Regions from separate parts of the Bradyrhizobium sp. LA2.1 genome, predicted to be linked through region 1. Evidence: predicted binding sites of a transcription regulator. Region 1 holds the regulator's gene; each other region holds the start of a gene.
What was found. Region 1 encodes PhoB, which activates phosphate uptake and scavenging genes when phosphate is short. Its sites were predicted from a motif close to TGTCATNNANCTGTCAT; they were not measured.
Positions count from the first base shown of each region.

Region 2: the regulator PhoB is predicted to act here: its motif matches at 5,390-5,406, upstream of ABIB95_RS04870 (RNA degradosome polyphosphate kinase).
Region 3: the regulator PhoB is predicted to act here: its motif matches at 4,312-4,328, upstream of ugpB (sn-glycerol-3-phosphate ABC transporter substrate-binding protein UgpB).
Region 4: the regulator PhoB is predicted to act here: its motif matches at 3,600-3,616, upstream of phnC (phosphonate ABC transporter ATP-binding protein).

Region 1 covers NZ_JBEPQI010000006.1:261,117-268,595, forward strand. The annotation lists gene pstS (phosphate ABC transporter substrate-binding protein PstS) at 1-945, shown strand, start outside; gene pstC (phosphate ABC transporter permease subunit PstC) at 1,090-2,079, shown strand; gene pstA (phosphate ABC transporter permease PstA) at 2,081-2,926, shown strand; gene pstB (phosphate ABC transporter ATP-binding protein PstB) at 2,923-3,744, shown strand; gene phoU (phosphate signaling complex protein PhoU) at 3,756-4,472, shown strand; gene phoB (phosphate regulon transcriptional regulator PhoB) at 4,488-5,195, shown strand; gene ABIB95_RS13890 (GcrA family cell cycle regulator) at 5,432-5,944, opposite strand; gene ABIB95_RS13895 (aspartate aminotransferase family protein) at 6,401-7,479, shown strand, end outside.
Region 2 covers NZ_JBEPQI010000002.1:402,122-409,600, forward strand. The annotation lists gene ABIB95_RS04855 (TonB-dependent receptor) at 1-329, shown strand, start outside; gene ABIB95_RS04860 (PepSY-associated TM helix domain-containing protein) at 354-1,508, shown strand; gene ppx (exopolyphosphatase) at 1,606-3,108, opposite strand; gene ABIB95_RS04870 (RNA degradosome polyphosphate kinase) at 3,124-5,316, opposite strand; gene ABIB95_RS04875 (P-loop NTPase family protein) at 5,461-6,138, opposite strand; gene ABIB95_RS04880 (CDP-alcohol phosphatidyltransferase family protein) at 6,251-6,793, opposite strand; gene purM (phosphoribosylformylglycinamidine cyclo-ligase) at 6,948-7,479, shown strand, end outside.
Region 3 covers NZ_JBEPQI010000015.1:154,321-161,799, forward strand. The annotation lists gene aroA (3-phosphoshikimate 1-carboxyvinyltransferase) at 1-544, opposite strand, end outside; gene ABIB95_RS27625 (TIGR02300 family protein) at 715-1,122, shown strand; tRNA gene ABIB95_RS27630 (tRNA-Ala) at 1,219-1,294, shown strand; gene ABIB95_RS27635 (GIY-YIG nuclease family protein) at 1,458-1,694, shown strand; gene ABIB95_RS27640 (MarR family winged helix-turn-helix transcriptional regulator) at 1,744-2,202, opposite strand; gene ABIB95_RS27645 (organic hydroperoxide resistance protein) at 2,357-2,782, shown strand; gene ABIB95_RS27650 (CaiB/BaiF CoA transferase family protein) at 2,959-4,161, shown strand; gene ugpB (sn-glycerol-3-phosphate ABC transporter substrate-binding protein UgpB) at 4,382-5,698, shown strand; gene ugpA (sn-glycerol-3-phosphate ABC transporter permease UgpA) at 5,746-6,627, shown strand; gene ugpE (sn-glycerol-3-phosphate ABC transporter permease UgpE) at 6,627-7,475, shown strand.
Region 4 covers NZ_JBEPQI010000006.1:425,024-432,502, reverse strand. The annotation lists gene phnE (phosphonate ABC transporter, permease protein PhnE) at 1-738, opposite strand, end outside; gene phnE (phosphonate ABC transporter, permease protein PhnE) at 735-1,619, opposite strand; gene phnD (phosphonate ABC transporter substrate-binding protein) at 1,696-2,631, opposite strand; gene phnC (phosphonate ABC transporter ATP-binding protein) at 2,691-3,500, opposite strand; gene ABIB95_RS14650 (LbetaH domain-containing protein) at 3,675-4,346, shown strand; gene ABIB95_RS14645 (alpha-D-ribose 1-methylphosphonate 5-triphosphate diphosphatase) at 4,343-5,536, shown strand; gene ABIB95_RS14640 (DUF1045 domain-containing protein) at 5,555-6,253, shown strand; gene ABIB95_RS14635 (hypothetical protein) at 6,257-6,850, opposite strand; gene ABIB95_RS14630 (selenium-binding protein SBP56-related protein) at 6,934-7,479, opposite strand, start outside.

The DNA.
Region 1 (7,479 bases):
GACATCACGGGTGCCGGTGCGACGTTCCCGTTCCCGATCTATTCCAAGTGGGCTGACGCCTACAAGAAGGAGACCGGCAACGGTCTGAACTACCAGTCGATCGGCTCCGGCGGCGGCATCAAGCAGATCCAGGCCAAGACCGTGACCTTCGGCGCCAGCGACGCGCCGCTCAAGGCCGAGCAGCTCGAAAAGGACGGCCTCGTCCAGTGGCCGATGGTGATGGGCGCCATCGTTCCGGTCGTGAACATCGAGGGCGTGAAGCCCGGCGAGCTGGTGTTCGACGGCGAGACCCTGGCCAGCATCTATCTCGGCAAGATCACCAAGTGGGACGACGCCGCGATCAAGAAGCTCAATCCGAACGTGAAGCTGCCGTCGGACGCGATCACCGTGGTCCGCCGCTCGGATGGTTCGGGCACCACCTTCAACTTCACCAACTATCTCGCCAAGGCCAGCGCGGACTGGAAGAGCAAGGTCGGCGAGGGCACCGCGGTCGAGTGGCCGGTCGGCGTCGGCGCCAAGGGCAACGAAGGCGTGTCGGGCAACATCAGCCAGACCAAGAACTCGATCGGCTACGTCGAGTACGCCTATGCCAAGCAGAACAAGCTGACCTACACCGGTCTCGTCAACAAGGCCGGCAAGCCAGTGCAGCCGACCGTCGAGGCCTTCCAGGCCGCCGCTTCCAACGCCGACTGGGCCAAGGCTCCCGGCTACTACGTCATCCTGACCGACCAGCCCGGCGACAAGTCCTGGCCGATCACGGCGGCGACCTTCATCCTCATGCACAAGGATGCCACCGACAAGGCAGCCTCGCAGGAAGCCATCAAGTTCTTCCGCTGGGCCTTCAAGAGCGGCGGCAAGGCGGCTGAAGAGCTCGACTACATCCCGATGCCGGACCCGGTCGTCCAGCTGATCGAGAAGACCTGGGCTGCCGAGATCAAGAGCTAAGCGCTCTGTGTCCCGGACTGGGCGCCGGGATCTCACAAGACCTCCGCTCCGGATCGGCCTCGCGCCGCATCCGGAGCGCAAGACCAACAACAAGACCGACAACAAGCGTATATCAAACGGGCACAGGGGATCGGCGTGGCAGAGATGGCCGTTCAGAGCGATGTAATCGACGACGCCGGACCGTATGACCGCGCCAAGGCCTTGGGCGCCTTCAAGCTCGGCGACCTCACCTTCTACTGGATCACGCGGCTGTCCGCGATCTCGGTGCTGCTCATCCTCGGCGGCATCATCATCTCGCTGATCGTCGGCGCGTTCCCGGCGATGAAGGAATACGGCTTCGCCTTCCTGTGGACGCAGCGCTGGGCGCCGTCGGCAGATCCGCCCGTGCTCGGCGCGCTCGGCCCGATCTACGGCACGCTCATCACCTCCTTCATCGCGATGGCGATCGCCATTCCGGTCGGTCTCGGCATTGCGATCTTTCTGACCGAGCTCTGCCCGCAATGGGCGCGCCGCCCGATCGGCATGGCGATCGAGCTGCTCGCCGGCATTCCCTCGATCATCTACGGCATGTGGGGCTTCTTCGTGCTCGGCCCGTTCCTGGCCAACACGTTCCAGCCCTTCATGATCAAGATCTTCGACGGCGTCCCCGTGCTGGGCGCGATCTTCGCAGGCCCGCCGTCCTATCTCAGCCTGTTCAACGCGGCGCTGATCCTCGCCATCATGGTGCTGCCCTTCATCACCTCGATCTCGGTCGACGTGTTCAAGACGGTGCCGCCGGTGCTCAAGGAAGCCGCCTACGGCGTCGGCTGCACCACCTGGGAAGTCGTGCGCAGCGTGGTGATCCCCTACACCCGCGTCGGCGTCATCGGCGGTGTCATGCTGGCGCTCGGCCGCGCGCTCGGCGAGACCATGGCGGTGACCTTCATCATCGGCAACTCGTTCCGCATCTCGTCGTCGATCTTCGCCCCGGGCACCACGATCTCGGCGGCGATCGCATCGGAGTTCGCCGAGAGCGACGGCCTGCACCAGTCCGGCCTGATCCTGCTCGGCCTGCTGCTGTTCGTGCTGACATTCTTCGTGCTCGCGGCTGCACGGTTGATGCTGATGCGTCTTGAAAAGAAGGCGGGGAAGTAACATGAACCCGATCTACGCACGCCGCCGCCGCATGGACATCGTCATCCGTGTGCTCTGCCTGGCTGCCGCTGCCTTCGGCGTCACATGGCTCGCGCTGATTCTGATGACGCTGCTCTACAACGGCATTGCCGGCCTGAACCTGGAGCTCTTCGTTGCGGACACGCCGCCTCCGGGCTCGACCGAGGGCGGCCTGCGCAACGCCATCGTGGGTTCGATCATCATGACCGTGCTCGGCGTCGGCATCGGCGCGCCGCTCGGTCTGTTCGCCGGCACCTATCTCGCCGAGTACGGCCGCAACGACCGCCTGACCTCGGTGATCCGCTTCATCAACGACATCCTGCTCTCGGCGCCCTCGATCATCATCGGCCTGTTCATCTATGGTGCGGTGGTGGTGCCGATGCGCGGCTTCTCGGCGATTGCCGGCTGCCTCGCGCTTGCGGTGATCGTCATCCCGGTGGTGCTGCGCACGACCGAGGACATGCTGCTGCTGGTGCCGAACGCACTGCGTGAGGCGGCCTCGGCGCTCGGCCTGCCGCGCTCGCTGGTGATCAAGCGCATCGCCTATCGCGCGGCGCGCTCGGGCCTCATCACCGGCGTGATGCTGGCCACCGCCCGCGTCGCCGGCGAGACCGCGCCGCTGCTCTTCACCGCGCTGTCGAACCAGTTCTTCAGCCTGGGTCTGAACAAGACGATGGCGAACTTGCCGGTCACCATCAACAATTTCGTGCAGAGCCCCTACGCCTACTGGAAGCAGCTCGCCTGGAGCGGCGCGCTGCTCATCACCCTGACCGTTCTTGCCCTGAATATTGGCGCGCGCATTCTGAGCGCCGAGAGGACCGCAAAATGAGTGATCTTTCCGTATCGATGAGCGCGGCCGGTGGTTTGCCCCAAGCGCCGGTGCTGCCCGAAGCTCCGGCCAAGGTGACGGTGCGCAACCTCAATTTCTATTACGGCGAGCACCACGCGCTGAAGAACATCAATCTGGCGCTCGGTACCAACCGCGTCACGGCGTTCATCGGCCCGTCGGGCTGCGGCAAGTCGACCCTGCTGCGCATCTTCAATCGGATGTACGACCTCTATCCGGGCCAGCGCGTCACCGGTCAGCTCATGCTCGACCAGACCAACGTCCTCGACCCCAAGCTGGACCTCAATCTGCTGCGCGCCCGCGTCGGCATGGTGTTCCAGAAGCCGACGCCGTTCCCGATGACGATCTACGAGAACATCGCCTTCGGCATCCGCCTTTACGAGAAGATCTCGAAGTCCGAGATGGACGACCGCGTCGAGAAGGCGCTGCGCGGCGGCGCGCTGTGGAACGAGGTCAAGGACAAGCTCAACGCCTCCGGCCTGTCGCTCTCCGGCGGCCAGCAGCAGCGCCTCTGCATCGCCCGCACGGTCGCGGTGCGGCCCGAGGTGATCTTGTTCGACGAGCCCTGCTCGGCGCTCGACCCGATCTCGACCGCCAAGGTCGAGGAGCTGATCCAGGAACTGTCCGAGAACTACACGATCGCGATCGTCACCCACAACATGCAGCAGGCGGCGCGCGTCTCCGACAAGACCGCCTTCATGTATCTCGGCGAGCTGATCGAGTTCGACGACACCAGCAAGATCTTCACGTCGCCGACCGACCGGCGCACGCAGGATTACATCACCGGCCGGTTCGGCTGAGGAGACGGAACATGGGTTCTGAACATACCGCAAAGGCCTTCGACACCGACCTCCAGGAGCTCACGCGCCTGGTCGCCGAGATGGGCGGCATCGCCGAGCGCATGATCGTCGATTCCGTCGACGCGCTGATCCGCCGCGACGTCGCGCTCGGCCAGCGCGTGGTCACCATCGACACCGAGCTCGACGCGCTCCAGAAGAAGATCGAGGAGCGCGCCGTTCTCACCATCGCGCGCCGCCAGCCGATGGCGGTGGATCTGCGCGAGATCGTCGGCGCCATGCGCGTCGCCACCGATCTCGAGCGGATCGGCGACCTCGCCAAGAACATGGGCAAGCGCGTCGCGGCGCTGGAGACGGATTTCCATCCGCTCAAGCTGTTCCGCGGCCTGGAGCACATGACCGATCTCGTGCAGCAGCAGGTCAAGTCGGTGCTGGACGCCTATGCCGCGCACGATCTGCCGGCGGCGATGGCGGTGTGGAAGGGCGACGAGGAAGTCGACGCCATCTGCACCTCGCTGTTCCGCGAGCTCCTCACCTACATGATGGAGGATCCGCGCAACATCTCGTTCTGCATCCACCTGATGTTCTGCGCCAAGAACATCGAGCGCATCGGTGACCACGCCACCAACATCGCCGAGACCGTGTTCTACATGATCGAGGGCCAGGCGATCACCGACAAGCGGCCGAAGGGCGACATGACGACTTTCGCCACGACGGTCCCGAACACTTAAGGAGCGACGAACACCATGGGCGCACGCATTATGGTGGTTGAGGACGAGGAAGCTCTCACCGAGCTTCTCCGCTACAACCTCGAAGGCGACGGCTATGACGTCGAGACGGTGATGCGCGGCGACGATGCCGACACCCGCCTCAAGGAGCATATCCCCGATTTGATCGTGCTCGACTGGATGCTGCCGGGCCTCTCCGGCATCGAGCTGTGCCGGCGGCTGCGCACCCGGCCCGAGACCAAGCAGCTCCCGATCATCATGCTCACCGCGCGCGGCGAGGAGAGCGAGCGGGTGCGGGGCCTTGCGACCGGCGCCGACGACTACATCGTCAAGCCGTTCTCGGTGCCGGAGCTGCTGGCACGCGTGAAGGGCCTGCTCAGGCGCGCCAGCCCGGAGCGGCTCGCCACCGTGCTCGCCTATGGCGACATCGAGCTCGACCGCGACAAGCGCCGCGTGGCGCGCTCGGGCCGGCCGATCGATCTCGGTCCGACCGAATATCGCCTGCTGGAGTTCTTCCTGGAGCATCCCGGCCGCGTGTTCTCGCGCGAGCAGCTGCTCGACAGCGTCTGGGGCCGTGACATCTACATCGACGAGCGCACCGTCGACGTCCATATCGGCCGCCTGCGCAAGCTGCTCAATCTCGGCCGCGAGCAGGACCCGATCCGCACCGTCCGCGGCGCGGGCTACGCACTGGACGATCGCTTTGCGAAGGCGGAGCAGGCGTAAGCTCGGTGAGCTGCGGCCATCTCTCGGTGTCGTCCCGGACAAGCGTAAGCGCGGGTCCAGGACGCCCACCGCGAGTGATTATTGTGCGAAAAGGTAACTCCGAGTCCCCGTAGCCACATCTTGCGGTGGTTAGGGGGTCCGGATCAGCGCGCGCTTGAGGCGCGCTTGTCCGGGACGACATCGGATTTGCTGAGCCGTCATCGTGTGACGGCTCCTTGTCTGAGCTCAGAACGACTTCAGCGCGGACCCGGCTTCGCCGGCGCGCGCCGGCGCTCGGCCGCGGGCTGATACGCCACGCGCGAGTGCTGGGCGCAGTAGGGCAGGCCGGAGAGCGCCTTGCCGCCGCAGAAGAAGAAATCCGGGCTCGAGGGATCGCCGACCGGCCAGTGGCAGGTCGCCTCGTTCAGCTCCAGCAGCGACAGCCGCTGGCTCATCGGCACGACGTTGTCGTAGGTGACCGGTTCGGCCTCGACCTCGACTTCGAAGGCCTGCGCCAGCGCGGTGTTGCCGCGTGCGATCGGGCGTGTCACCCGCATCATGTGCTGCGCCGGACGCGCCTTGCGCGGCCGCGGCGCTGCCGATGAAGGGCTCTTGGCGCGGCCCGACAGGCCGAGCCGGTGCACTTTGCCGATTACGGCATTGCGGGTCACATTGCCGAGTTCAGCGGCGATCTGGCTGGCCGAAAGTCCGGCCTCCCAGAGCTTTTTCAGCTGCTCGACGCGATCATCCGACCAGGTCAAAACGGTCATTGCACCCTTTCCTTCGCCGGCGCCTGCCATCCTGGCGGCCGCACGGCGAATGCCTAAGCTTCGAAAAACCCGTGCCGCCAGAATCCCTTAAGGCTCGCCGGGCGCACCAGATGCGCCCGAACGCTTACGCCGGTACATGAGGACTTAGAGGATCAGAACTGCTGCACGAGATGTCGTATCTGACAAGCCAAACGCTACAATATGGCGTGACTCACGCGCAAGAGTCCGCCGACTCGCTTCCACATGTTCCGTGGCGGAAATACGCAAAATCGCCACCGCAAGACTACGGATTTTGCGTTTCGCGAGGCTTTCCGGGCGGCATTGACACCGGTTTCACCAGGCATAAGATAGTCACACGTGCCGCCCTTAAAAGGCGGCACGTTTCGTTTTCCGGGCCGGTCAATGGTGCGTTGCGCAATGCACGCTCACACCGTCCGCAACATTCAAGTGATCGTCATGACTAACAGCGCAGCGCCGCATTTGCTCCCCGTTTTCGCCAGGTCCGACCTCGGTTTCGAGCGCGGTGAAGGCTGCTGGCTGATTGCGACCAATGGCGATCGCTATCTCGATTTCACCTCGGGCGTGGCGGTGAATGCGCTCGGCCATGCTCATCCTGCGTTGGTCAAGGCGTTGCAGGAGCAGGCCACCAAACTCTGGCATATGTCGAACCTGTTCCAGAGCCCGGACGGCGAGAAGCTCGCCGCGCGTCTGTGCAACGAAAGCTTCGCGGACTTCGTGTTCTTCTGCAATTCCGGCGCCGAAGCGCTGGAAGGTGTGATCAAGCTCGTCCGCCATCATCACTTCTCCAAGGGTCATCCGGAACGTTACCGCATCATCACCTTCGAAGGCGCCTTCCACGGCCGCACGCTGGCAACGCTCGCCGCGACCGGTTCGGCAAAATATCTCGAAGGGTTTGGCCCGCCGATGGACGGCTTCGACCAGGTCCCGCATGGCGATGTCGAAGCCGTCAAGAAGGCGATCGGTCCGCAGACCGCCGGCATCCTGATCGAGCCGATCCAGGGCGAGGGCGGCGTGCGTTCGGCAACGCCCGCCTTCCTGAGGGCGTTGCGCCAGCTCTGCGATGAGAAGGGCCTGCTGCTCGCGTTCGACGAGGTGCAGACCGGCATGGGCCGCACCGGCGATCTGTTCGCGCATCGCCGCACCGGCGTCACGCCTGACGTGATGTCGCTGGCCAAAGCGCTCGGTGGCGGCTTCCCGATCGGCGCGGTGCTGGCGACCGCGGACGCGGCTGCCGGCATGGGGCCCGGCTCGCACGGTTCGACCTTCGGCGGCAATCCGCTCGCGATCTCGGCTGCCAACGCTGTGCTCGACGTCATGCTCAAGCCCGGCTTCTTCGACCACGTGCAGAAGATGTCGCTGCTGCTCAAGCAGAAGCTCGCCTCCGTGATCGATCGTTATCCTGACATCGTCAGCGAAGTGCGCGGCGAAGGCCTTCTGATCGGCATCAAGGCCGTGGTGCCGTCAGGCGATCTCGGAGCGGCATTGCGCAACGAAAAACTGCTCACGGTCGGCGC
Region 2 (7,479 bases), on a different contig from region 1:
GCAAGACGCCGATCGGTGTGCCTCAGGTGCAGGCAAACCTGTCCGCCGAATGGGACACCCCGTTCGCACCCGGACTGACGCTGGTCGCAAACACCATCTATACGGGACACCAATATCTGGATGCGGCGAACACGCAGGTCGTTCCGGCCTGGACGAGGCTCGACCTCGGTGCCCGTTACAACACGCGGATCAACAACCGGCCGGTGACGATCCGGGCCCTGGTTCAGAACGTGTTCGATACCAATTACTGGGCTGGCGTGGCGAGCTTCTCCGCATTGTCGCATGGTGTACCGCGAACCCTGCTGCTGTCGATGTCGACGGATTTCTGAGGCGGGTCGGCTTTGACGCGCGCAATGGCGATGTTGCCGGCCTCGAACCTCACCGGACGCGCACGGCGCGGGCTTCTGTGGGCTCATCGCTGGCTCGGATTGCTCGGCGGCATCGTCGTGGTGCTGATCGGCCTCACGGGTAGCTTCATCGTCTTCTATCGGGAAATCGACGCCGCCCTGAACCCGGCGCTTTACACTCCTGCCGGTCGGGAACGAGAGGCTACGCTGAGCGAGGTGATGCGCGCCGCCGCGGCAGCGGATCCCGCGCCGATAGCCACGATCCTCGCGCCGGATCGGACTTGGCCGGTCTGGGTCGTGATACATGCGCATGAAACTGCGAAAGGCCGCTACCCGAATCGCTGGACGACCATGGTCGATCCTTCGAACGGGAAGGTGCTCGGGCGGCGTGACTACGTCAACGCGTTCTCCCTCAAGGTTTATCGTCTGCACTACACGCTGCTGCTCTATGAGTGGTGGGGCAGAGAGCTGGTCGGCGTTGTCGGGTTCATGCTGCTCGGCCTGGCCATGTCAGGCCTCATCTTGTGGTGGCCGAGGCCGGGTCGATTCTGGCGATCGGTGTCGGTCCGGAAGGACGTTTCGCTGCTTCGATTTGTCTTCGACGTCCACGGTACGGCCGGCTTTTGGGCTCTGCTCGCGCTCACGGGGATCTCGATGACCGGCGTCGGGATCATTTTTCCCGACGTCGTGCGTCCCATCGTTGGCCTTGTGTCGCAACCGACAGCCGATCCGTCGCCGCGGATCGAAGCGCCGCCCCCCACGGGGACACCGCCGCTATCACCCGATGCGATCATGCGGAGCGCGCAAGCGGCCAAGCCGGGCATGGCGGTTGCCATGCTGAGCCCGCCCACCGAAACGCGCAACACGTGGCGGGTGCAGTTCCGGGCCGCGGGTGCTGATCCCGCGGTACGTGCCCGGGGGGCGATCTGGCTCGATCCATGGAGTGGCGCAGTGGTACACGATCGCACTTCGGCCGCGATGTCGATGGGGGATCGCTATCTGGCCGAACAGCTCTGGATCCATAACGGCGCGACGTTCGGGCTGATCGGGCGCCTGTTCGTGTTCGCAACCGGCTTCGCACCTCTCGCCCTGTTCATCAGCGGCGCGATCATGTGGCTCAAGAAGCGTCCAGGGAGGATCAGGACCGGCCAGCGGGTCTAAAGCGCGATGAGATTGGAATGAATCGTTATCGCGCTTTAGGTTGTTGTTTGAGCATGATCTTTTCGGAAAACCGCTGCGCACTTTTCCGGATCATGCTCTAGCGCCGCACGATCGAGCCGGAGCGGCCGATCAGGCGGGCGAGGGCGCGGAAGCGGCTGCCGACGCGGTCGGCGACGAGGTCGACGAGCCGGTGCTCGAACACCAGCATCAGATTGCGGCCCTGGCTGCGGAAATGCGTGGCCGGCAGCACACCCGGGCGTGCCGCCGAGATCAGATGGGCGACGCGGAACGCCGCGCCCAGCAGACGGGCGCGTTCGAGCTGGGCCGGTGTCAGCAGCTCCTGCATGGTCACCGGCGGCTGGTTTTCCTCGCTCAGGCCGGCATAGCGGTAGAACACGGACAGGCCGACGAAGGCGCGCTCGGTGTGGGTGATTGCGCCGAAATTGCCGTTGACGACCAGGCTCAGCGTCTGCTCGCCGCGATGGTCGGGATGCACGCGCCAGCCGATGTCGGAGAGCAGGCACGCGGTGTGGCGCAAGCGGCGGTCCTCCTCGGTCTCGCGCAGCTTCACCACGCGCGCGAGGCGGTCGGTCCAGGCGATCAGCTCGCGGGCGTGCTTTGCGGAACGCGACAGCAGCTGATTGAGCTCTTCCGCGGCGCAGATCAGCCCGTCCTTGTTGCGCTCGGATTCCGACAGCTTCTCGTGCAAGAGGCCCTCGCGCACGCCGAAGGTCGAGAACACGATGGACTTGGGTTTCGCCACGCGGATGATGTGCTCGAGCACCAGCGCCGCATAGGTGAGGAGCGGGCGCCTGGCATCCGCGACGATCTCGATGTCGGCCAGCATGTCGGCGGCCGCAAGCCGGCGGAGACGACGCGAAAAGTCGAGCGCTTCAGCTGCGGAAATGGAGTAGCCGTGCATCACCTGGAGCGGATAGCCGCTCTGGATGATGTGGATGCGCGCCAGCGCGCGCCAGGTGCCGCCGACGGCGTAGAAGGTGCGGCCGCGGCCGGCGGTGAGCTGCGGCACCTCGTCGAGCTCCTCGCGCACGATACGGTCGGCGCGCTTGAGCGATTTGTGCGCGAGGTCCTGGAGAGCGAGGCCGCCGAGCGGCAGCGTCACGCCGCTGCGCACGCTGTTTTTGCGCACGTCGATCAGCTCGAGCGAGCCGCCGCCGAGATCGCCGACGATGCCGTCGGGATGATGGATACCGGAGATCACGCCGAGTGCCGACAGCCGCGCCTCGCGCGGGCCCGACAGGATCTCGATCTTCACGGCGCAGATGCGCTCAGCTTTCGCGATGAAGTCGGGGCCGTTGGAGGCATCGCGGCAGGCTGCGGTCGCAATCGCAAACACGCGACCGACCTGCATGACGCGGCACAGGGCCCGGAACCGCTTCAGCGAGGTCAGCGCCTTGTCGACGGCATCGGGCGCAAGCAGGCCCGTGCTCTGCACCTCGCGCCCGAGGCCGCACAGCGTCTTCTCGTTGAAGATCGGAATGAGGCTCCGCGTCAGTCCCTCGTAGACGACGAGACGGACCGAGTTGGAACCGATATCGATGACCGCGACGCTCGAGCCGCGCTTACGCGGCCGCTTCACGTCCTCGATCCCGGATCAAGATTGATGACGTTCATTACGGCGCGTGAGACGGCGCGGCGAGGATTCCTTGAGCGACTTTCCACGGCCAGATAGACTCGGATTTGTCATGAAGTAGTTGTGGACGTTGAAAGGCTCCTCGCCCTTCGCGGTCTTCATACGCGTCGAGGACCCGTCGGGCAACAATTGCCAGCTCTGCTCATTGTCCTTCAGATTCGCGACCATGATCTGTTCGAGAACCTGCTGATGCACCGTGGGATTTTGCAGCGGACACAGCACCTCGACGCGGCGGTCGAGGTTGCGCGGCATCATGTCGGCCGAGGAGATATACACAGCCGCTTTCGCGCTCGGCAGGCCCTGGCCCATGCCGAAGCAGTAGATTCGTCCGTGTTCCAGGAAGCGCCCGATGATCGACTTGACGCGGATGTTCTCCGACAGGCCTGGAATGCCGGGCCTGAGGCAGCAGATTCCGCGCACGACGAGCTCGACCTGGACGCCGGCTTGCGAGGCCTCGTAGAGCGCGTCGATGATGTCGGGGTCGACCAGCGCATTCATCTTCATCCAGACCGCGCCGGGGCGGCCATGCCGCGCATGTGCGGTCTCGCCCTGGATGTGCTCGATGATGCGCTTGCGCAACGTCAGCGGCGACACCGCCATCTTTTCCAGATCGCTCGGCGCGGCATAACCGGTGATGAAGTTGAACACGCGCGCCGCGTCGCGGCCGATGGTCGGATCGGAGGTGAAGTAGGAGAGGTCGGTGTAGATACGTGCGGTGACGGGGTGATAATTGCCGGTGCCGGTGTGGACATAAGTGGTGAGGCCGCCGCCCTCGCGGCGCACCACCATCGAGAGCTTCGCGTGCGTCTTCAGTTCGAGGAAGCCGTAGACGACCTGCACGCCGGCACGTTCGAGGTCGCGCGCCCAGCGGATGTTGGCTTCCTCGTCGAAGCGCGCCTTCAATTCGATCAGCGCGGTGACGGACTTGCCGGCTTCGGCGGCTTCCGCCAGCGTGCGCACGATCGGGGAGTTGTTGGAGGTGCGGTAGAGCGTCTGCTTGATCGCGACGACATCGGGATCGCGGGCGGCCTGCTGCAGGAACTGCACGACCACGTCGAAGGATTCGTAGGGATGATGGACGACGAGGTCCTTCTGCCGGATCGCGGCAAAGATGTCGCCGCCATGCTCGCGCACGCGCTCGGGATGGCGCGGCACGTAAGGGGTGAATTCGAGATCGGGCCGGTCGAGGCGGGTGAGCTGCGAGAGCTCGTTCATGGCGAGCACGCCGTCGACCAGGAAGACCTCGTCGTCGGCGGCCGACAGCGCATGCTGCACGAAGCTGCGCAGTTCCTCCGGCATCTTGCCGTCGATCTCGAGCCGGATCACCGACCCGCGGCGGCGGCGCTTCAGAGCGGTCTCGAACAGGCGGACGAGGTCTTCGGCCTCTTCCTCGATTTCGAGCTCGGAGTCGCGGATGATGCGGAAGGCGCCCTGGCCGTGGAGATTGTAGCCGGGGAACAGGCGGTTGATGAACAGCCCGGTCGCCTGCTCGAGCGAGATCAGCCGAACGACCTTGCCCTCGGCCGGCAACCGGATGAAGCGGTCGATCTTGCCGGGCATGCGGATCAGAGCGTTCATCTGCTTGCCATCGGCGGCGCGCGTGAGCTGGAGCGCGATGGTGAAGCCGAGGCTCGGAATGAACGGGAAGGGGTGGGCCGGGTCGATCGCGAGCGGGGTCAGCAGCGGGAACACGTTGTTGAGGAAGTAGTCCTCGATCCAGGTCCGTTCCGCCTTGGTGACGTCCTTGCCGTCGACCAGTGCGATGCCCACGTCGGCCAGCGTGCTGCGCAGGTCGCGCCAGATCGCCTGCTGGTCGGAGGCGAGCTGTGAAACGGTGCGGTTGATCAGCGCGAGCTGCTCGGACGGCGTCAGGCCATCGGGAGCGCGCTCGGCAATGCCTTCGCGCACCTGGGCCTTGATGCCGGCGACGCGAACCATGAAGAATTCGTCGAGGTTATTCGCTGAAATCGACAGGAATCGCACCCGCTCCAGCATGGGGTGGCTGGGATTGACCGCTTCCTCGAGGACTCGGCGGTTGAAATGCAGCCAGGAGAGCTCGCGATTGATGAAGCGCTCGGGACTTGAGGCAATCGCCGGCAGGCCCTCGGTCTCCTGGGATTTTTCTTTAATTTCAACAGCTTGCGCAGAGTCCATCAGAAGTCGATCCATCCAGTTCGCCCCAATTTGCGACTTATGCGCAAAACCGGCGGGAGCATGTGTTAGTCCGATGACGTTTCGATGACATTGATGTTCCGCCGCTGCGCCGCGTCAAGCGGCCTTGGAGCCAGGGCGGAAGGGTCAGGCGTCCCGAAGCAGCTCGGCGGCCAGCGCCCGCGTGACGGGGCGACCGAGGCGCAGGGCCTCGCTGTCGAGCAGCTGCACGGCCTCCCGCGCGGCCGCCGAGGACCGCTCCAGACGGGTGGCGAGGTAGCTGACCACGCTCTCATCCACGGTGAGCTGGCGGTCGGCGCAGAACTTGACGATCAGGCCGCGGAAGAGCTGGTCGTCGGGCGGCAGCAGCGAGATCACAGGCACCGCGCGCAGCCGCGAGCGCAGGTCGCGCAGCTCGATCTCGAGCGACGCCGGTACCTCGCGGCCGGTGAAGAGCAGGTAGGCCCCATCCTCGCGGGCGAGGTTCATCAGATGAAACAGGGCCCGCTCGTCGAACTGTTTTGCCTTGAGATCCTCGACCACCAGCGCGCCGGTGGCGAGCGCGCCCGGGACGTTTTCGGCGGTCAGCCCATTGGCTGTGGTCGAGCGGGCGCCCGAAGCCTCGGCCCAGATCGCGGCGAGATGGCTCTTGCCGCTTCCTTCCGGGCCGGCCAGCCACATGATCCGGTTCGGCCATTCAGGCCAGGCATCGATGAGGGCAAGACCGGCTTCGTTGGCGGGGCCTTCGAGAAAATTGTCCCGGCTGAGGCTTTCCGCGTGCGGAAGCGAGAATGCCAATTGTCGGGGATGAACGCGGCCTGCCACGCTTGCTGTGCTCCGTGCCGGCGCGCCGGCTTCGTTTGAAGAGATACGACGTCATCGAGCGGGAGTTGGCCTTTTGCGGGGCCGCATCCCGGCTCATTTGGCCTCGATCGTGCTACTTGGCCTCGATCGTGCTCATGTGCCGCAGCCACTCGACGAGATAGAGCGACACTGAGGAGAGCGTGAAGACCGTGACGAGGCCCATCAGGATCATATCATAGGGCGCCGGCTTGAAGCCGAAGGCGAGGGAGGCCAGCACCAGCGCCGCATAGGCCACCTGGGCGGCGGTGTTGAGCTTCGACACCTTCGACGGCTTCATCTCGACCGGCTTGTCGAACAGCCAGGACACCATCACGGCGGCGACGATCATGATGTCGCGCGACACCACCAGGATCACGATCCAGCGCGGGATGTCGCCCCAGATCCCCAGTGCCAGATAGATCGAGACCAGCAGCGCCTTGTCCGCGAGCGGATCGAGCAGGGCGCCGAGCTCGCTGGTCATGTTGAAGCGCTTGGCGAGGAAGCCGTCGACCGCATCGCTCACGCCGGCAATGAGGAAGACGGCGAACGCAACCTCCATTTGGCTCGACACGATGGCCCAGACGATGATTGGGACCAGCATGATGCGGCCCAGGGTAATGATATTCGGAATACTCACGCGGCGCTTCCTGGCACCCGGCCTGACCTCGAATCCGGCCCGTTTGAAGGCTGAACCGGTTGATATCTACATAGTATAGGGCGGGGCGCCACGCTTGCCATTGCGCGTCCCCGGAATTCGACGTAACCAGCCGCAAACCCACTGGAAATCGGGCATGACCGACCGCAAAAACGGCCTCACTTACGCCGATTCAGGCGTCGATATCGACGCGGGCAACCGCCTGGTCGATCTGATCAAGCCGATGGTGCGCGCCACCGCGCGGCCCGGCGCCGACGCCGAGATAGGCGGATTCGGCGGCCTGTTCGACCTCAAGGCGGCCGGTTTCAAGGACCCCGTCCTGGTTGCCGCGACCGACGGCGTCGGCACCAAGGTCAAGATCGCGATCGAGACCGGCCTGCATGGCGGGATCGGCATCGACCTCGTTGCCATGAGCGTCAACGACCTCGTGGTGCAGGGCGCCGAGCCGTTGTTCTTCCTCGACTATTTCGCCTGCGGCAAGCTCGACCCGGAGGCGACCGCCTCGATCGTCGCCGGTGTCGCCGAAGGCTGCCGCGAATCCGGCTGCGCCCTGATCGGGGGCGAGACCGCCGAGATGCCCGGCCTCTACAAGGACGGCGACTACGACCTCGGCGGCTTTGCCGTCGGCGCCGCCGAGCGCGGTACCTTGTTGCCGCGCAAGGACATCG
Region 3 (7,479 bases), on a different contig from region 1:
CGGCGGATTTGATCTGGGCCGAGGCGACCGGGGTCTTGTAGGTGATCGGCAGCGGATCGCGCGCGCCCTGGACGGTCAGCGGCAGGCGGCCGCCCTCGCCGCCGGACACCACTTTGGCGCCCATCTTCTCGAGCGGGTCGAGGATCCGGCGCATGGGGCGGCTGCGCAGCGAGGCATCGCCGTCGAAAATCGCCGAAATCGGGCAGCCGGCGACGGCGCCCATGACGAGCCGGCAGCCGGTACCGGAGTTGCCGAAATCAAGCGCTGCCCTGGGCTCGGCAAAGCCGGCGACGCCGACGCCGTTCACCTTCCAGGCGAAATCGCCGGTGCGCTCGACCCTGGCGCCCAGCGCCTGCATGGATTTGGCGGTGTTGAGGACGTCCTCGCCCTCGAGCAAGCCCGAAATCCGGGTCTCGCCGACCGCGAGCGCGCCCAGGATGAGGGCACGGTGGGAGATCGACTTGTCCCCGGGGACCCGTACTTTCCCGGTCAGGGGACCGCTTGCGCGCGACTGAAGCGGCGTCGGCTTGTCGGAATCAGTCAAGTTTGTGTCCTTGGATAGGCCCGAAACATCCCTGCGGGGCTCGCGGGGCAGGTACCACAAGGTCTGCCCGCCGTCACGGGCATGTCTTTCTCCCGTAATGCGCTATTGACAGCGGGCCGCCAACTAGCCAAGTGAAACACCGCTTTTCAGACATTCCCAGGATTCCTGCCGTGGCCAAGTCCGAACTCGGAACCAAACGTATTTGCCCGACCACGGGCAAGAAGTTCTATGACCTCAACAAGAATCCGGTGATCTCGCCCTATACCGGCGAAGTCGTCCCGATCGCGCCTGTGGCGCCGGCCCGCGCGACTCGCGGCGCCGAACCTCGCCACACGCCGGCTGCCGACACCACGCCGGAGCCGGCAGAAGTCGAAGAGGTCTCGCTCGAGGAGGCCGACGCCGAGGAAAACACCGGCAAGGTCAAGGCCGCGGTGCCCGAATCCGAGGACGACATCGAGGTCGACGAGACCATCGAGGACGATGACGACGATGATTCGACCTTTATCGCCGACGACGAAGAGGGCGATGAGGACGTCACGGACATCATTGGTGATGTCGGAGGTGATGAAGAGACTTGAGATCAGCCCTGATCTGTGAAAAAGGGTGCACCGCGCGAGTCACCAGGCTCGGCGGTCGGGAGTGATCCACCAGGATCCTCCCAACTGGAAGACTAAGGGGCCATAGCTCAGCTGGGAGAGCGCTTGCATGGCATGCAAGAGGTCGGCGGTTCGATCCCGCCTGGCTCCACCAGCCTTCGCTCGCTTCGCGAGCCACGGCTCGGCAAGCCAGCTCCGCTCCATCGTAGCGAAGCTAGCGAAGGCTGCCGCGGCGTAGCCCGAAGGGCGAAGCCGGGCCTCGGCAAAAGCTTATCCTGAGAGATACTGTCCATCCACTGCGCAAGGCGGGGGATAGGATGAAGTACGTCTACATTCTCGAAAGCCTCGATTCCGGCCATTTCTACATCGGCATCACTGATGATCTGCGAGCCCGGCTCGCAAAGCACAACGCCGGCGAAGTGCCACATACATCAAAGTATGGCCCATGGCGCATCAAGACCTACATCGCTTTCAGCGATGAGGCTAAGGCTGTTGCGTTCGAGAAATATCTGAAATCAGCTTCGGGCCGCGCATTTGCAAAGAAGCGGCTTTGAGGAGAGAAACTCGCGGCGAGGTACGAGAGGATTGAGCTCGCCGCCCCCCCTACTCCCCGATCACCGCATTCAACCGATCCCGCAGCGCCACGATCTCGTCTTTCATCGCGACCAGCTCCGACACCGAGCAGTCCGACGCCGCCAGGATCGATTGCGGCACGGCGCGCGCTTTTTCCTTCAAGGCATGGCCCTGCGGGGTCAGCGCGATCAGCACCTGACGTTCGTCCTCGCGCGAGCGCGTGCGCCTGACGAGGTGGGCGGCCTCGAGGCGCTTGAGCAGCGGCGTCAGCGTGCCCGAATCCAGGAACAGCTTTTCGCCGATGTCTTTGACCGGCACGTCGTCACGCTCCCACAGCACCAGCATCACCAGATATTGCGGATAGGTCAGGCCGAGCCGGTCGAGCAGCGGCTTGTAGACCCGGTTGAAGGCATGCGCGGCCGAATAGACCGCGAAGCAGATCTGGTTGTCGAGGCGCTGCGGGTCCAGCGCCGATAATTTCCGGGGCATCGAGAATCTCACGCGGTTTCCTCCATTCTGGGACCGGGCGGCCGTACATTCAATTGCGAACAATTAAATGTGAGGCATGCAAATTTCAATTGCGCGCAATCTAATTGTTTGCGATGTAGGTTCCACCCCAACCCGAAGACCTGAGGAGACGAAAATGTCGGTAAACGTCCTGTACAAGACCAGCGCAAAGGCCACCGGCGGCCGCGACGGCCATGCGGCGACCCTCGACGGCGCGCTCGACGTCAAGCTCACCACGCCGAAGGAACTCGGCGGTGGCGGCGGCGCCGGCAACAATCCCGAGCAGCTGTTTGCGGCCGGCTATGCTGCCTGCTTCATCGGCGCGATGAAGTTCGTGGCCTCGCAGGGCGGCCCGAAGGTTCCGGCTGACGCCTCGGTCACCTCCACCGTCGGCATCGGCCCGCGCGCGGCCGGCGGCTTCGGTCTCGACATCGATCTGGCCGTCTCGCTGCCGGGCCTCGCCCGCGCGGAAGCCGAGGCGCTGGTCGAGAAGGCCCACCAGGTGTGCCCCTACTCCAATGCCACGCGCGGCAATGTCGACGTTCGCCTGACGGTCGTCTGATCAAACGGCGGATTGGCTGGCCCGAGATCCCCCTCGGGCCGGCCGCTTTCCTTTGTTTTGCCACGCCGCGGGATTGCACGGCGGCACCGCATACGCCCCTACGCACCAAGCCATTGCTGGCGCAAAAAAACCTCGCTAGGCCTGTGATCAATGATCGACACAGGGGAAGCGAAGGCATGACTGAAGCCGTTTTGGGCGCAATGAGCGGACTGCGCGTCATCGATCTCACGCGCGTGCTCGGCGGTCCCTACTGCACCCAGATCCTCGCCGACCACGGCGCCGACGTGATCAAGGTCGAGCCGCCCGCCGGCGACGAGGTGCGCGACTGGGGCCCTCCTTTCCACGAGGAAGACGCGGCCTATTTCATCGGCATCAACCGCAACAAGCGCTCGATCGGCCTCGACCTCGCCTCCGAGGGCGGCCGAATCGTGCTGCTCAAGATGCTGGAGACAGCCGACGTCCTGATCGAGAATTTCAAGCCGGGCACGCTGGAGAAATGGGGCATCGGCAACGATGTGCTCAGCAAGAAATTCCCGCGCCTGGTGCATTGCCGGATCTGCGGCTTCGGCGCCGACGGACCGCGCGGCGGCAATCCCGGCTATGACGCCATCATCCAGGCGATGACCGGCATGATCGCGGCGACCGGCTCGCCCGAGAGCGGACCGATGCGGATCGGCGTGCCGCTGGTCGACATCACGACGGGCCTCTATGCGGCGATCGGCATCCTGATGGCGCTGTCGGAGCGGCAGCGCTCGGGCCAGGGCCAGTTCCTGGAGACGACGCTGTACGAGACCGGCCTTGCCATCATGCATCCGCACACCGCGAATTATTTCATGCACGGCAAGCCGCCGTCGCTCACCGGCAACGAGCATCCCAACCTCGTGCCTTACGCGATCTTCCCGACCAAGACCGACGACATCTTCATCGGCGTCGGCAATGACGGCACCTTCCGCAAGCTCGCCAAGGAAATCGGCAAGCCCGAGCTCGGCACCGATCCGCGCTTTGCCCGCAACAAGGACCGCATCGCCAATCGCGAGGCGCTGCGGGCCGAGCTCGCCGCCGTGTTCAGCCAGCACGAGGCCGAGCCGCTGTGCAATCGTCTGCTCGCCGCCGGCCTGCCCGCAGGTCCCGTGCAGAAGATCGACCAGGCCTTGACCAACCCGCACACGATCGCCCGCGGCGATGTCATCGAGAAGGACTGGTACAAGGGCGTGGCCTCGCCGATCCGGCTCGATCGCAGCAAGCCGAGCCTGCGCCGCCTGCCGCCGAAATTCAGCCAGCACTCCCAGGAGGTGCTGGGCGAGTTCGGCTACTCCAAATCGGAGATCGACGCGATGGTCGAAAAGGGCACCGTCTGCGGCCCCGAGCGCAAGCGCTAGACGCCCTCGCCGCCTCACCCGAGCAAATGCCGCACTGCGGCGCGGGCACGCATGTGCGCCGCGAACAGAGGAGGCTGCGCGCTCGGCATTCGCCTATTTGACGGCTTCCCTTTTGGCCGCGCTTGCTGCTTTCGTTTCTCCCGCTTACACAGTCATGTGAACGTCATATGGCGCTGCTAGCGCAAGCGCTTCTTTTTGACGGCCAAGGGAGGTTTACTTGATGGCTCTTCGACACTTTGGGGCGGCTGCCGCAGTTGCGATCACGATCGGCATGGGCGCATCGCCGGCCTTGGCCGTGACCGAAATCCAGTGGTGGCACGCGATGACCGGCGCCAACAACGACGTCATCGTCAAGCTCGCCACCGACTTCAACGCCTCGCAGACCGACTACAAGGTGATCCCGACCTACAAGGGCAACTATCCCGATACGATGAACGCCGGCATCGCGGCGTTCCGCGCCGGCAACGCCCCGCACATCATGCAGGTGTTCGAAGTCGGCACCGCGACCATGATGGCCGCGACCGGCGCCGTAAAACCCGTCTACAAGCTGATGGCCGAGGCCGGCGAGAAGTTCGACCCCAAGATCTATCTGCCCGCCATCACCGGCTACTACTCGACCTCGAAGGGCGAGATGCTGTCCTTCCCGTTCAACTCGTCGTCGACCGTCATGTGGGTCAACCTCGACGAGCTCAAGAAGGCGAATGTCGAGATCCCCAAGACCTGGCCGGAAACGTTCGAGGCCGCCAAGAAGCTGAAGGCTGCGGGTCATGACACCTGCGGCTTCTCGGGTTCCTGGGTCACCTGGGTCAATCTCGAGCAGCTCTCCGCCTGGCACAACGTGCCGCTCGCCAGCAAGGCCAACGGCCTCGACGGCTTCGACACCGTGCTCGAGTTCAACGGCCCGCTCCAGGTCAAGCATCTCGAAACCCTGGTCGAGCTGCAGAAGACCAAGACCTACGACTATGCCGGCCGCACCAACACCGGCGAAGGCCGCTTCACCTCCGGCGAATGCCCGATTTACCTGACCTCGTCGGCGTTCTTCGGCAACGTCAAGGCGCAGGCCAAGTTCAACTTCACCGCCGTGCCGATGCCATACTATCCGGACGTCAAGGGCGCGCCGCAGAACTCGATCATCGGCGGCGCTTCGCTCTGGGTCATGGGCGGCAAGTCGGCCGACGAATACAAGGGTGTCGCGAAGTTCCTGACCTTCCTCTCGGACACCGATCGCCAAGTCTACATCCACAAGGCCTCGGGCTATCTGCCGATCACCAAGGCGGCCTACGCCAAGGCGAAGGAAGAAGGCTTCTACAAGGATCAGCCCTATCTCGAGACCCCGCTGATCGAGCTGACCAACAAGGAGCCAACCGACAATTCGCGCGGTCTGCGCCTCGGCAACATGGTTCAGCTGCGTGACGTCTGGTCGGAAGAGATCGAGCAGGCGCTGGCCGGCAAGAAGACCGCCAAGCAGGCGCTGGATGCTGCCGTCGAGCGCGGCAACACGATGCTGCGCCAGTTCGAAAAGACTGCCGTCAAGTGAGGCGATGAGCGGCAGGCCGCAAGCCGGCCTGCCGCTCACCTGACATCATGCAAAAGCAAGCCATTTTCCAAGCAAAACTATTGCCCTACGCGCTGGTTGCGCCGCAGCTCGCGATCGTCCTGATTTTTTTCTACTGGCCGGCCGCGCAGGCGGTGATCCAATCCTTCCTGCTCCAGGACGCCTTCGGTCTGTCGACAAGCTTCGTCTGGTTCGAGAATTATCAGGACCTGTTCAAGGACCCGGCCTATTTCGAGGCGGTTGTCCGTACGTTCGTCTTTTCGTTCGCCATCGCCGTCTCGTCGCTGTCCTTCGCGCTCTTGCTCGCCGTGATGGCGGACAAGCCGCTGCGCGGCTCAATGCTCTACCGCACGCTGCTGATCTGGCCCTATGCGGTGGCGCCGCCCGTCGTCGGCGTGCTCTGGATCTTCATGCTGCATCCCTCGCTCGGCGTGCTGTCGCGCTATCTGCGCAACCTGGGCGTCGACTGGAATCCGCTGCTCGACGGCAACCAGGCGGCTGGGCTGATCATCCTCGCCGCGGCGTGGAAGCAGATCTCCTATAATTTCCTGTTCTTCCTCGCCGGCCTGCAAGCCATCCCCCGAAGCGTGTTCGAGGCCGCCGCGATCGACGGCGCCCGTCCGATGCGGCGGTTCTGGACCGTGACCTTCCCGCTGCTGTCGCCCACGATCTTCTTCCTGCTGGTCGTCAACATCGTCTACGCCTTCTTCGACACCTTCGGCATCATCGACACCATGACCCGCGGCGGTCCCGGCACATCGACGGTCACGCTGGTCTACAAGGTCTATTCCGACGGCCTGCTCGGCGGCAATCTCGGCAGCTCGGCAGCGCAATCGGTGATCCTGATGGTCATGGTGATCGTGCTGACGGGAATCCAGTTCCGCTTCGTCGAACGCAAGGTGACCTACTGATGGTCGAAGAAGAGGGCTTTCGGCGCTACGTCGCCCACGCGATTCTCTGGATCGGGATCGCGATCGTCGCATTCCCGGTCTACATCGCGATCGTCGCCTCGACCCAGGACAACGCCCTGATCGCGAACGGGCAGATGTCGCTGCTGCCGGGCGGACACTTCTTCGAGGTCTACTACAAGACCATCTTCGTCGGCACGAGCGGCTCGACCCGCGAGCCCGTCGGCAACATGATGCTGAACTCGCTGGTGATGGCGCTGGCAATCGCGATCGGCAAGATCGCGATCTCGATCATCTCGGCCTATGCGATCGTGTATTTCCGCTTTCCGTTCCGGATGGCGATCTTCTGGATCATCTTCATCACGTTGATGCTGCCGGTCGAGGTGCGCATCTATCCGACCTACAAGATCGTCGCCGATCTGCACATGCTCGACAGCTATGCCGGCCTCGCGCTGCCGCTGATCGCGTCGGCCACCGCGACGCTGCTGTTCCGCCAGTTCTTCATGACCGTGCCGGACGAGCTGCTGGAGGCCTCGCGCATCGACGGCGCCGGCCCCTTGCGCTTCTTCTGGGATACGCTGCTGCCGCTGTCGCGCACCAACATGGCGGCGCTGTTCGTGATCCTCTTCATCCTCGGCTGGAATCAATATCTCTGGCCGCTGCTGATCACCACGCGCGACGACATGCAGACCATCCAGGTCGGCATCCGCAAGATGATCACCACCACCGATGCGCTGACCGAATGGCCGATCGTGATGGCGACCGCCGTGCTGGCCATGCTGCCGCCGGTGTTCGTCGTCGTCGCCATGCAGAAATTGTTCGTGCGCGGCCTGGTCGAGACGGAAAAGTAGAAGC
Region 4 (7,479 bases), 160 kb from region 1:
TTCCAGCACGCGGATCTGCTCGGCGAGCTGGAGGCCGATGCCGCCGGCGCCGACGATGCCGATGATCGTTGCCGAGCGCGTGTTGGATTCGATGAAATAGAGCACCTGGCCGGCGATCACGGGCAGCACCTGCGGCAGCAGGCCGAAGCGGATTTCGTGCAAAGCACTGCCGCCGGAGGCGCGGACGCCTTCGACCTGCTTCTGGTCGGCGCCCTCGATCGCCTCCGAGAACAGTTTTCCGAACGCGCCGAAATCCGACACGGCGATGGCGAGCACGCCGGCGAACGGACCAAGCCCGACGACGTTAATCCACACCAGCGCCCAGATCAGGGTGTCGACGCCGCGGATCGAATCCAGGAAACGGCGGACCGGAAAACGCAGGATCTGCGAAGGTATGACGTTGCGCGCGGCCAGCAGGCTGACCGGAAGCGCGAACACCGCCGCCAGCGTCGTGCCGAGCAGCGCGATCGACAGCGTCTCGCCCAGCGCCTTCAGATAGACCGGCAGCGAGGTGCCGGGATCGGGCGGGATCATCATCAGGCTGATCCAGCCGAGCTGGCTCAGCCCTGCAAAGAATCGCGACGGCGAGAAGTCGAGATCGACGAGGCCGTAGACCAGGATCGCAAACGCCGCGACGATCATCGCCGGCATCGCGAGCCGCGCCGAGGCGGGGCGGTCGAACACATCGGGGTAGCGCGCGCGAAGCTCTCGCGTGTCGACCTCCTGCGGCCTCGTCACGTCCGTGCCTCCTTGCCGAACAGACGGCCGCGCAGCCAGCCCGTGGTGATGTCGATGATGAAGACCGTGATGATGATGGTGAGCAGGATGGCACTGACGTCGGAGTAATAGAACTTGCGGATGGCGACGACGAGCTCCTGGCCGATGCCGCCGGCACCGACGAAGCCCATGACCGAGGCCTCGCGGACGTTGATCTCGAAGCGCAGCAGCGCATAGCTGGCATAGCCCGCGGTCACCTGCGGCACGACGGCGAAGCGCATGCAGGAGAGCCAGCTCGCGCCGGTCGAGCGGATGCCTTCGACCGGCTTCATGTCGGCATTCTCGACGATCTCGGAGAACAGCTTGCCGAGCGCGCCGGTGGAGTGGATCGCGATCGCGAGCACGCCGGCCATCGGCCCGAGGCCGAACGCGATCACGAAGATCAGCGCGAAGACGATGCCCGGCACCGTGCGGGCGAATTCGAGCAGGCGGCGCACCACGAAGCGCAGCCAGGGCGACGGCGAGGTGTTCTCGGCCGCGAAGAAATTCAAGGCGAAGGCGAAGGTCGCGCCGATCAGCGTGCCGACATAGGAGATCAGCAGCGTCTCGCCCAGCATCTTCAGCCATTTGCGCCAGCCCCACAGCCACTCGCCGGCATCGGTCCAGACCCGCTGGCCGCTGTCGAGCGTGAGGATGCGGTCGAAATAGCTGATGAAATTGCCGAAATGGGCAAAGAAGGTGCGCAGGTTCACTTCCGCGCCGATCGCGGCAAGAAACAGCGCTGCGGCAAAGATCGCGCCCCCCAACAGGAGTCGGAGCCGCTTGCGCGCGACCGCCTGGCGATAGGCCGCGTTGAGCACGGCGAGCTGCTGCTCGGGGAGGATCGAAACCGCGACGGTCATCTGGCCAGGGAAGGTAGTCGATCAAAGAGAAAGAGCCGGGTCCATCGACCCGGCTCCAGTGCTATCGTCCCGAAACTCAGGACGCCTTCTTCTTACGCAGTGCATCGACGAACTTGATCAGCTCGATCGTGCCATCCCAGTCCTTGGTGGTGGCGGGATGAAAACCCTTCTTCTGGCCGTCCTGGAGGCGATCGAAGGCCGCCTTGTCCTTGGCCGGCGCGTCGAAGAACGCCTTGGCGATCGCCGCCTTGGCATCTTCCGGCAGGTCGGAGTTATAGGCGTAGGGGCCGTTGATGATCGGTGCCGACTTGTGGATGATGCGGAAATCGTCCTTCTTCATCGGCGAGCCGTCGGCATTCTTCAGCATGCCCTTGGTCAGCATCTGCGCCAGCGTGGAATCGTCATCGCTGGTCCACTGGTTGGCCGCAACGTCGACCGTGCCCTGCGCCAGCGCCAGGATCGCGTTCTCGTGGCTGCCGGTGAAGACGACCTTGCTGAAATAGGTGTCGGCATCCGTGATGCCCATCTTGTCGAGCTCGAAGCGCGGCACGTTGTTGCCGGAGGTCGAGTTCGGATCGACGAGGCCGAGGTTCTTGCCCTTGAGCTGATCGACGCTCTTGTAGGGGCTGCTCGCCTTGACGAAGAACACCGAGTAGTAGCCGGTCGAACCGTCGGCGTTGATGTCGTTGGCGAAGGCATCGGTCTTGACGCCGGTCAGGCGGGCGCGGGCGAACGACGCCGAGCCGTAGCTGGCGATATGGATGTTGCCGGCGCGCTGGCCCTCGATGACGGCGGCGTAGTCGTTGGCGATGCGCAGCGTGACCTTCACGCCCAATTCCTTGGAGAGATAGTTCATGAACGGCGCCCAGCGCTCGGTCACGCCCGAGGCGTTTTCCGCCGGAATGACCGCGAAGGTCAGTTCGGGATATTTGGCTTTCCAATCGTCGGCGGAGGCCGAGGTCGTGAACGCGAGCGCGGCGGCGCCGGCAAGAACCAGTCTGCGAGTGATCATGATACCCTCTTCATCGGTTGGGGTCGGTTGACGCAAAAATTGGCAACTACAGGCGCAGCTCAGGCGGCCGCGGCCGTTCCGAGCGCCGGCACACCCTCAGGCGCCGGCACAGGCATTCCGCCCATGACGTCGGTGGCTTCGAGATCGTAGAGCTCGCGCGCGACGTGGTCGGTCAACTCGGCCGGCGCGCCGTCGAACACCACGCGCCCCTGCGCCATGCCGATCAGGCGGTCGCAATAGCTGCGCGCGAGATCGAGCGAATGCAGATTGCAGAGTACGGTGATGCCGAAATGCTTGTTGATGCGCAACAGCGCATCCATCACGATCTTGGTATTGCGCGGGTCGAGCGAGGCGATCGGCTCGTCGGCGAGGATGATGTCGGGCTGCTGCACCAGCGCTCGGGCGATCGCAACACGCTGCTGCTGGCCGCCGGAGAGCTGGTCGGCACGCTGGGCGGCGAGCGAGGCGATATCGAACTGTTCGAGCGCCGACATCGCCAGCGCCTTGTCCTGCTCGGGCCAGGTCTGCGTCAGCGAGCGCCAGGCCGGCATCGTGGCAAGACGCCCCATCAGCACGTTGGTCAGCACGTCGAGCCGGCCGACCAGGTTGAACTGCTGGAAAATCATCGCCGAGCGCGCCCGCCACTGCCGCAGCTCCTTGCCGCGCAGCGCGGTGACGTCGAGGCCGTCGAACAGGATGCGGCCCTGCGTCGGCGTCGCCAGGCGATTGATCATGCGCAGCATGGTCGACTTGCCGGCGCCGGAGCGCCCGATGACACCGACGAAGCCGCCGGGGGAGATTTGAAACGAAGCGTCGTCCACCGCGGCTTTTGCGCCGAAGCGGCACGTCAGACCTTCAACCACCAGCATAGAGGGCTCCAGAGTAGCTGGCTGCCACCGCTAACGCTGGCGCTTGACACTTGTGTGACACCGGCGCTGCGGTGCGGCGATCCTACACACCTCTTCCCCTGTCATCGCATCGTCATGACATTGTCATCAGGCCGCTCGAAGAGGTACGCCCGCCCTCGACCTATCGGATGTAGCATGGCCGGCAAGACGCTCTCGGTTCAACCGACCATCGACCCTTCGGCGAAGCTGCATGAGACCAGGCTCGGCACCTATACCGAAGTCGGTGCGCGCACGATCCTCACTGAAGTCACGATGGGCGATTACTCCTATGTCGTGAACGACGCCCAGATCACCTACACCACCATCGGAAAATTCTGCTCGATCGCGGCGATGACGCGCATCAATCCCGGCAATCATCCGATGCATCGCGCCACGCAGGCGCATTTCACCTATCGTTCCAGCGCCTACTTCGAAGGCGAGAGCGACGACACCGAGTTCTTCGACTGGCGGCGCCAGCATCACGTTCATATCGGCCACGACGTCTGGATCGGCCATGGCGCGATCGTGCTGCTGGGCCGCAACATCGGCACCGGCGCGGTGATCGCGGCGGGCGCCATCGTCACCAAGGACGTGCCGGCCTACACCATCGTCGCCGGCAATCCGGCGCGCATCGTGCGGCGGCGGTTCTCGGAAGACGTCGCCGGACGGCTGGCCCGACTCGCCTGGTGGGACTGGGATCACGACAAATTGCGTGAAGCACTGCCCGATTTCCGCAAGCTCGGGATTGAAGATTTCCTCTCGGCATATGAAGCACGGGCAAGCTCCCTCACCCGTTCCCCTGCCAGCAAACGAAGCGCGGTCGCTTGACAGACATCTTCCTTGAGGGCGGCCGGGCCCTGATCGGCTCCGAGCTCGTCGAAACTTCCATTCTGGTGTCCGGCGCGGACATTGCGCAGGTCGATGCCTCTCGCGGCCGTGCGCGGCTGGCGATCGATGCGCGCAACCTGCTGGTGCTGCCCGGCATCGTCGATCTGCATGGCGATGCCTTCGAGCGGCAGATGATGCCGCGCGCCGGCGTCGACTTCCCGATCGACGTCGCGCTCGCCGACAGTGACCGCCAGGCGATCAGCAACGGCATCACCACGGTGTTTCACGCCACGACCTGTTCGTGGGAGCCGGGCCTGCGCAGCGCCGGCAATGCGCGCGCCCTGATGGAGGCGATCGAGCGGCAGCGCCCGCAATTCGCCGCCGATACCCGTTTCCACCTGCGGCACGAGACCTACAATCTCGATGCAGAGGCCGAGATCGGCCAGTGGCTCGCCGAGGGCCGCGTCGACCTGTTCGCCTTCAACGACCACATGGACGGCACCGTTGCCGACATGGCCAAGCCGCGCAAGCGCAACCGCATGGTCGAGCGCACCGGCCTCTCGGGCGAGGAATTCGACCGGCTGGTCGAGCGTGTGCTTTCGCGGGCCAGTGAAGTGCCGGCTTCCGTGTCGCGGCTTGCCGCAACTGCTCGCGCAGCCGAGGTGCGGATGCTCTCGCATGACGATGCGACGCCGGCGATGCGGCAGGAGTTTCGCGAGCTGGGCGCTGACATCGCGGAGTTTCCGATCAACGAGGAGACCGCGCGAGCGGCCGCGTCCGCCGGCGATGCCATCGTCTACGGTGCGCCGAATGTCGTGCGCGGTGGCAGCCATACCGGCTGGACCCGAGCATCCGACATGATCGCGAAGGGGCTCTGCTCGGTGCTGGCGTCGGACTATTATTATCCCGCGCAGCTGCTTGCCGCGTTCCGCCTCGTCGCCGACGGCGTGCTGCCGCTGACCGAGGCGTGGAACCTGGTGTCCGCGGGACCGGCCCGCGCGACCGGCCTTGCCGATCGCGGCGTGCTCGCGGAAGGACGCCGCGCCGACATGCTGCTGGTCGACGACAGCGTGCCGCTGCGGCCGCGGCTGATCGCGGTGGTATCAGGCGGAAAGCTCGTGCATCTCACCGATGCGACGCGACTGCTCGCTGCTGCGGCGACGCCGCGCGAGGCTGTCGTTGCGGCCTGAACCGGTTATGCTCGGACGATGACAGATTTTCCCCGCCACGCGATCTATTTTGCCGCCGGCGCCGACAGCGCCCTCACCCGCTTCGGCGCCGAGCTGCTCGGCTACGATGTCTACACCGGCGACGAGATGCCGTTCCCTGCCGACGCATCGCGTGTTGCGCCGGACTGGCGCGACGTCACGGCCGATCCCCGCAAATACGGTTTCCACGGCACGCTGAAGGCGCCGATGGCGCTGGCGCCCGACAGGACTGAAGCCGAGCTCGTCGCAGCCTGCGCGGCCTTTGCCGGCAAGGCGCGGCCGATGCCGTCAATCCGTCCGGTCGTCGACTCCATCAGCGGCTTCATTGCGGTGATTCCGACCGAGCCAGTGGGCGCGCTCCAGCAACTTGCCGCCGATTGCGTCCGTGAATTCGACGACTTCCGAGCGCCCATGACGGCGGAAGACCGCACGCGGCGCAAGCCCGACAAACTCACCGAGCGGCAGCGCGACTATCTCGACCGCTGGGGTTACCCGTACGTGATGGAGGAATTCCGCTTCCACATGACGCTGACGGGACGGCTGGATGCGGAACGGCGCGGGCCGATCCTGCAGATGCTGCGCGCGAGGTTTGCGGCGCTTGGTCTCGAGACGCTGGCGATCGACCGGATCGCGCTGTTCAAGCAGGATGATGCCAGGGCGCGCTTCCGCTTTGTCGGCGAGTGGGCGTTGGCGAAGTAGACCTCAGCGCCAGCTCGCGAGATTGAAGGCGAGCGCCACGGCGCCAACCAGAATGAGGCTGGTCGCCCAGATTGCATCCAGATTGAACCAGCTTCGCGCGACGAACCTCAATCCCAGATAACGGTAGACCAGCCACGCCAGACATCCGCCGGCACTGACCATGGCGACAACGTGCACCAGGGACACCAGCACCGCCATCCCGAGACTTGTCTTCATCAGCGCGCCCGCCGCCTCATGGCCGGCATCGAGCTCGAAGGCTTGGCAGAGCCCGAGATAGATCGGCACGAGCATCAAAGCCGCGCCGTGGGCAATGGCAACGGCGAATGACCAGAGCGCCAATTGCGTTGGCGGAATTCGTGCCAGCGTGCGCGGATGGCGCCGCTCGATCAGCCGATAGACGCCGAAGCCGATGACGAGAAGACTCGCGCCGAGCTGGATCGAACGCTGCCACTCGGCCAGCACGAGCAGGAACGCGAATGGCAGCAGCACGAGAAGTGTTGCCAGGAGATGTCCGGCCGCCAGAGCCCACAACGCGCGGAACAGCGCGCGCGGGCTCTTGTCCATGAGCCCGGCCGACACGGCGAGCGGCCATCCCATTCCCGGATTGACCCCGTGATAAAGACCGCTCGCAACAAGAGCGAGCCACAGCCAGCCGAGCGGCCAACTCCCGTGCTGCCAGCCTAGGCCGACGGGTAGCAAAAGGAGTCCGTCGAACAATCGCCGCCCTCCAGCCTGATCTGGTGCGCACGATATCCGTCGGGGAAGCTCACGAAATAGTCCTTGGCGAGCTCGAGGCCGCCGTCGCGACCGACATTGGCCATGACTTCCACACCCGGAACCCCATCGGGATAGAACTGGTCATCCCAGGTGGAATACAGCGAATTGGTCCAGTACACGCGCTTGCCGTCGCGGCTGATCTCGACCATCTGCGGACCGGCCGCAAATGCCTTGCCGTTCGGATGGGGGGTGCGGCGCGCGATGCCGCCGATGTGAACCGAGCCCGCAAGCTTCGGCTTTCGCGGATCACTCACGTCGTACTGGCGCATTTCACCGGTGCCCCAGCACGAGACATAGAGAAACCGGTCATCCATCGACAGGTCGATGTCGGTCACCAGCGGCGGCACGGCGCCAAATCCCTGCAGCAGCGGCGGGAGCTTTTCCTTTGGCGCGGGTTCGGGCGGAATCGTCGCCGTCTTCTCCGCGTGGAATTTTCCGCCTTCGCGCCA